Regions from separate parts of the Halobacillus sp. Cin3 genome, predicted to be linked through region 3. Evidence: predicted binding sites of a transcription regulator. Region 3 holds the regulator's gene; each other region holds the start of a gene.

Region 1 (2,272 bases), on a different contig from region 3:
TTATGAAGAGAAGCGCGAAATCCCCTGGGTGATCGAAGACCGGAGTGGAGACGTTATTGGATTTTTCCGGTTTCATAAGCTTCATCACTGGCATCGGAAAGCGGAGATGGGAGTAGTCATCTCTGCCGGGTATCAGCGTTCAGGTGTCATGTCTGAATTGATGGCCGTCATTCTCCGGTATGGATTTGAGGAGCTGCAGCTGAACAGAATCGTCGGAGATATATTTGCAGAAAATCAAGGGTCGAGGAAACTTCTTGAACGATATGGGTTCCAGGAGGAAGGGACACTCCGTCAGACGGATTTTGATGGAAAGAGGTTTCAGGATACGGTTGTCTTCTCTATGCTGAGGGAAGAATACCAGGTCTTGAACAAACGTTTGACCAATAAGGAGGAGTGACCGCTGCCCTTTCACTCCACCATCCCGGTGGTTCTATGTTAAAATAGGAGCAAAACGTACGGGCTTGTAAAGGAGGTTCGCTGAATCATGAAAGAATTCGATCAGTTTAAGAAAAATAGTGACAGCAGTGATAAGAAGAAAAATCAATTTACGATCATTAAAGATGACGCGACAGACGGGCACGGCGGCTACGGGGTCGGCTCCATCAGTCTTGAAAACATGACCCCGGTCATCGTCGATCCCAATGAAGAAGAAGCTTATGTGGATATGGGGGCGCTTCATGCCCGCAGTAAAGTGGAGAAGCGGATCAAATTCATCACAGATAAAGACGTAGTGGCCAATGGCCTTCATTACTGGATTGCCTGGGTGACGGTGGATTACCGCGGAGGGAATCCCTGCTACTACGGAGTGGCTGCCAGTGAAATCATCGTCGATCGTTCCATCAAGCGAGGGTATAAGCTGATGCCGGAGCACGTGAATCATATGGACAAATCGTTAAAAGGGCGCTTTGTCGTCGAGCACGTGGATGAAAAGAGCAGAAAAATTCTCGGAGAATACCTTCGTGAATTCAAACCGGAGCTCTGGGAAAATACGGCTCAGGAATTGAAGGCTGCGTTAGGCGTTTCATAAGAAAAAAGCCTGTCGGGACAACCGGCGGCTTTTTTTATGCCTCGTTTTTTCCGGCATTCTGGTGAATGGGATCTTTTTTTCACTTCTCCTGTAACTTCCAGTTTACGCTGTCCTTTTTTATGATAGAATAAGAACAAATGTTCGTGATTGAGGAGGGGCATGATGGATAATCGTAATCGGGATCGAGGAACCATTAAGTGGACGTCTTTGATGCTGCCGGAACATGTGGAGATGGTGAAAAAGCTGTGGAAAGAGGATCAGCGCGTGGAGAAGGGCATCATTGATGAACAGAAGGCGGTGGAAATCGACTTTTTGCTGCAGAGGGCGGTGAAGGATGATTTAACCGTCCGTCTGAGGGTCCATAATGGATTTGATTATGAAGAATGTCTGCTGAAGGTCCAGGAGGTAAGCCGGTGGGAAAGAGTTGTCAAAGGGATCCACTGGGAAACGAAGGAACAGGTCCGCTTTCCCCTGGAGGATATCATTGATTTAACGATCGCCTGAGCCTGATTTACCGGAATGTTCATAAAATACGGACAGATCTCTGTGATTCGTATTGACGAACCTTTGACGGGGTAATATATTAAGTAATACATGGATTGTACATGTTTGACTAGGACAGAGAAAACGACCGGCTTGTGACCGGTCGTTTTCTCTGTCCTTTTTTATTATCGTTCCAGCTCCGACCATTCCTTTTTATGGATGAACGTGGTTATGGGTCAGGCTACGTTATTCTTTGAAGTAAGGAGTGTGTGGTGTTAACGGTCACGTTCCGCTTATCGGTGGATGCTTGCCGCGGGCACGGCCTCAGCTAACTTGGGCAGGAAAACCACCTGCCCAAGTGGATCTTCGGCTCGCGCTGGTCCCGCAGGCGTCACCACCGAACGCTTCTCGTGACCTTCCCATAATGGTGAGTTGAAAACAGGGCTGACCTTCTGTTTAACAGAAGATCAGCCCTGTTGATACTGCAAAAACATAGGGATAGAACACGTTTCCTTGTGTATAAGCATCACTGGACCACAAGAACTTTCTCCGTGCATTATTTCTATTGGCGGCTGAAGGTCAGCCGTTTTTTTGGTTAGAAGAACCAGTCCACGACATCTTTGAACCATGGGTCGTCCTCGAATTCATCATTGATATCCTTTTCTTCACTGCCTCCGCACACTTTCTTCGGTATGTCTGCCTTTTCCATAAAGACGAGCCGTTCCTGAGGGCAGTCAGGGCCGGCAAGGTATCCGGTATCAG
Region 2 (2,272 bases), 400 kb from region 3:
CCTTACCGGCATACTGCTCATAATTGAATAGATCAAGCTGCTGGGTGACCTCGGATTTTTCTGCGAGGTCACCGGCGGTTACACCGAGAAGCCGGACAGGGTCCTGATTCCAGTGCTGGTCAAAAAGCTGGATGCTGTGTTGGAACAGTTCATCGGGTTTACTGATGAATTCCTGGAGCTGGCGGCTCCTCGTCACCGTTTTCCTGTCATGATACCGGATCATGAGCTGCACGTTCCTGGCGAGGACCTTTTTCCCGTTCATCCTCGCAGCAACCTTATTGGAAAGACGGCGCAGGACGGTTTGGATTTCATCCTCGTCCGTCGTGTCATGAGGAAGCGTCGTGGAAGTGCCGATACTTTTGAAATCATGCACAGCTTCAGGGTCCACCGGTCTGTCGTCCAATCCGTTGGCTCTGTTCTGCAGGCGCTCTCCATTTATACCGAGGATTCTTTTCAGTTCTATGACGGAATGCGAAGCAAGTCCGCCGATCGTTTCGATCCCAATTTTTCTTAACTTCTCTGCTGTTTTTGATCCCACGCCGTGCATGTCTTCAATCGGAAGCTTCCAGAGCGTATGTTCGAGATCTCTTTTCCTTAAAATGGTTATCCCCATGGGTTTTTTCATATCGGAAGCCATTTTCGCCAGAAATTTATTGGGAGCAATCCCGATACTGCATGGAAGGTCAAGCTCTTCGGCTATCCGCTGCTGAATGCGTTCTGCAATTTCAGGAGGAGAACCTTGGTCGGAACACTCGGTAATGTCCATGTAGCCTTCATCAATGGATACAGGCTGCACGAGAGAGGTCACATCGGCAAGAATTTTAAACATCTCTTTGGATGCTGTGCGATAGCGTTCAAAATTCGGCCGCATCACCATCAGGTCCGGACAGAGCCTTCTGGCTTCTCCAAGCGGCATGGTCGTTTTCACTCCGTATTTTCTTGCTTCATAGCTGCTCGTCACGATAATCCCGCGGCGTTCTTCCGGATTTCCGGCAATAGCTAAAGGCTTCCCTTTTAAGCTGGGATCAAAGGCAGCTTCCACTGAAGCATAGAAGCTGTTCATATCCACATGAAAAATGACCCGCCCTTTTTTTGGATACCACTTTGAAGCCATACGTCTTTCCTCCATTAGAACATTTGTTCTTTTATTATAGCATAGACCACGGGATGTATGGAGCGGACTGCTCGCAGAGGACACGCTGCATCATTCAACTGAAAAAACGGCCGAAATAAAAACCCGTACGGTGGTTGTGGATCACCGTACGGGTTTTGTACCGGGGAAGGAACTCTTCCTCTTCGTTATGATGCTGCTTCTTCAGCAATAGCTGTAATAAATTCGGCAATTTTTTCAAGTTCAGCTACAGGGATGCGCTCATTGGTCGTATGGATTTCTTCGTAACCGACGCTCAAGTTTACCGTCGGAACTCCGTGGCCGGCAATCACGTTGGCATCACTGCCGCCGCCGCTGCGGAGCAGTTCGCTTTCCCGGCCGATTCGTTTGGCTGCCGAGCGGGCCACTTCGACCACTTCGTCACCAGCCTCCTGCTTATAGCCCGGGTACATGACCTGGATATCCAAGTCCACTTCTCCACCCATTTCTTCTGCTGTTTCATAAAATGCCTGTTTCATTTTTTCGACCTGCTCTTCCATTTTCGCAGGGTCGAGCGAGCGGGCTTCAGCGAGAATTTCGGCATGATCGCACACGATGTTCGTTTTCTGACCACCTTCAAAGCGACCGATATTCGCTGTCGTTTCCTCATCAATACGTCCCAGAGGCATTTTTGCGATGGCGCGTGACGCCAGCGTGATAGCTGAAACCCCTTTTTCAGGAGCTACACCGGCATGAGCCGTTCTGCCTTTGACGACAGCATTGATTTTCGCCTGTGTCGGAGCAGCCACGACGATATTTCCAACCTGCCCGTCACTGTCAATCGCATAGCCGTATTTCGCTTTCAAGAGGGAACTGTCCAGAGCTTTCGCACCGACAAGGCCGCTCTCTTCTCCGACTGTAATAACGAATTGAATATCTCCATGCTCTACGCTTTGTTCTTTCAGAGAACGGATGGCCTCAAGGATCGCAGCAATCCCTGCTTTGTCATCCGCACCGAGAATCGTCGTTCCGTCCGTGACGACATACCCGTCCTCAATGGAAGGTTTCACGCCGTTCCCTGGCACAACGGTATCCATATGCGAAGTGAAGTAAATCGTATCGGCTCCATCTTTCGAGCCTTTGAGATTACAGATCAGGTTGTTGGCTCCGTGACCTGTCGCG
Region 3 (2,272 bases):
CCATGGCATACAGTTCTGCCTTCTGTCTTTTCAAGGAGCTGACCTGGGCTTCCTTTTCCGTACTTACGCGACAATATAGGATTACTCTCATGATGTATGTCCCCGCTTCTACTGGTTTTCAAGGTTTATCCGCTTGTAACCATAGAATAATAGAGAATAGCAAAACTAACAATAAACAAAACGATATAAGTGTAGTCCAGTTTTGATAGTTTATTAAACATAATTAACCCTCCATTTAAGAACGAACGTTCCTAAGAACCTCTGTTCGCGTTTTCTAATTCTCATTATAGACGAATGTATGTTCTTGTCAACGACTTTTTTCGAACGCTTGTTTGTATTTTTGAGGATGGCATGGTACAATGTGGTTACTATAATCCTATGTACGAGGTGCTAATCTATGAGCAAACTTTCAAAGCGGCAGCAGGAAATACTAGATTTCATAAAAGAACAGGTTCTACTAAAAGGGTATCCCCCATCTGTAAGGGAGATCGGTCAGTCTGTGGGGCTGGCCTCCAGTTCCACCGTCCACGGTCATTTATCCCGTCTTGAGAAAAAGGGATATATCCGCAGGGATCCGACGAAACCAAGGGCTATTGAAGTGATTGAGCTGGAAGAAGACCACAGTATCCCTCGCGGGGAAGCCACATATGCCCCTGTCATCGGTAAAGTTACGGCCGGTTCACCGATTACGGCAGTAGAGAACATTGAAGAATATGTTCCCCTCCCGGATACGCTTGCAGGATCGGAAGATAATACGTTCGTCCTTATCGTTCAGGGGGAAAGTATGATTGAGGCCGGCATTCTTGACGGGGACATGGTCATTGTCAGACAGCAGCAGACCGCCCAGAACGGGGATATAGTTGTGGCTATGACCGAAGAGGAAGAGGCTACTGTCAAACGATTCTTCAAGGAGAAGAATCATATCCGACTCCAGCCTGAAAATGCCACGATGGAACCGATCATCTTAAATGACGTATCCATTCTCGGCCGGGTTGTCGGCTTATATCGGACCGTTCATTAAAACACACGTAAAAACCGGCGGGAGGGTCCCCGCCGGTTTTTACGTGTGTTGAAAATAATTATCTTATAATTATGAAGCTCCCGCACGTGCTCCATTACCCCGCCGTTGAAAATCAGCTGAATAAATATTTTTCTTCAAAAACGTGCGGACGTCCCTCTTTTGCAGGCAGTAGGCAAGGATGGCATCAGGTTGATTTTGAATCACTCTAACAGAACGCTGCGACCAATGCCTGCCTTCGGACAAATAGATGATATCAATGACCTGCTTGTTTTTAACGGACTGCTTAAAAACCGTTTCCAATGGGTAATCCCTCCCGCGAACATTTGTTCTATTTCCTTTATTATATGCAGGAATGGATGGAAAGTACACTGGAATGTTTTACAGTCGCTTTACTTAGCTAAATAATTTTTAATGTTTTGGGAAGTCTCATAACGTGTTTTTCCTGTCAAATCAATAAAGTTACTCCCTTTGAGCCCGTCTGTGCCACCGCCAGCTACAATGATCTGTTCTGCTACCTGACGTTTTTCCGCCACAGCTCTGAGCGCGATTAAAGCATTTTTCCGGATGACCAGTGCCTCAACGGCCGGGAAGTCTGCAAAAGAGTTTATAACAACTGCTAATTTCTCCATTTCCTCTTCTCCTTTGTTCAGGTTATCTAAAGCTATCTGCACTGCCGCTTTCGTTTTCGGCCCATAAAAACCGTCCACTTCCAAATTATTATCGTTTTGAAAGGCTTTAACAGCAGCTTCTGTGGCAGGTCCGAAACTGCCGTCGGCTCCGTAACCATTCATCGTATAACCAAGCTTCAATAAGTTCTCCTGCATCTCCTTCACTTCTGCGCCGGTATCTCCAAGAGAAAGATAATCGATTCCGCCCTTAAACGGAACTCCAAAGTATTCTAAGATTCCCCGGGCGTGCTCCTCTGCGACTTCTTTTTGAAAGCGTTCGTCAATCATCAATAAAGCTTCCCGCTTGTTATCCATATAGCCATTCTCTGTTAATACCGCCGGCATATCCGTTTCACGTAAAACGTGGAAGTTTGCTTCTTTAATCCCTCTGAAGTTTTGATCGGTGCCCTGGCGTAAGTATTTCGCAAGTGATGAGGCAAGTCGTCCGGCGGGCCGGTTCAAATATCCGGGGTAGACGTAAAGTTCGATTCCATTTGGATCTGCCCCTCCAAAGGACCCATCAAAAGCATTGTAGTGGACGGATACATAAATATCCGCATTGTTCTGATTGGCAGCTCTCGTC

Evidence for each region. The regulator LexA, encoded in region 3, represses DNA repair genes until DNA is damaged. The targets are predictions, from matches to a motif close to CGAACATATGTTCG.
Region 1: the regulator LexA is predicted to act here: its motif matches at 1,158-1,171, upstream of QMA39_RS12535 (YolD-like family protein).
Region 2: the regulator LexA is predicted to act here: its motif matches at 1,131-1,144, upstream of QMA39_RS06010 (DNA polymerase IV).

The regions. Positions count from the first base shown of each region.
Region 1 covers NZ_CAMZMV010000003.1:377,395-379,666, forward strand. The annotation lists gene QMA39_RS12525 (GNAT family N-acetyltransferase) at 1-397, shown strand, start outside; gene QMA39_RS12530 (YwhD family protein) at 485-1,027, shown strand; gene QMA39_RS12535 (YolD-like family protein) at 1,190-1,531, shown strand; gene QMA39_RS12540 (PBP1A family penicillin-binding protein) at 2,106-2,272, opposite strand, start outside.
Region 2 covers NZ_CAMZMV010000001.1:1,116,297-1,118,568, forward strand. The annotation lists gene QMA39_RS06010 (DNA polymerase IV) at 1-1,114, opposite strand, end outside; gene QMA39_RS06015 (M20/M25/M40 family metallo-hydrolase) at 1,300-2,272, opposite strand, start outside.
Region 3 covers NZ_CAMZMV010000001.1:711,419-713,690, reverse strand. The annotation lists gene QMA39_RS03870 (recombinase family protein) at 1-91, opposite strand, end outside; gene lexA (transcriptional repressor LexA) at 398-1,021, shown strand; gene QMA39_RS03860 (hypothetical protein) at 1,091-1,321, opposite strand; gene QMA39_RS03855 (N-acetylmuramoyl-L-alanine amidase) at 1,411-2,272, opposite strand, start outside.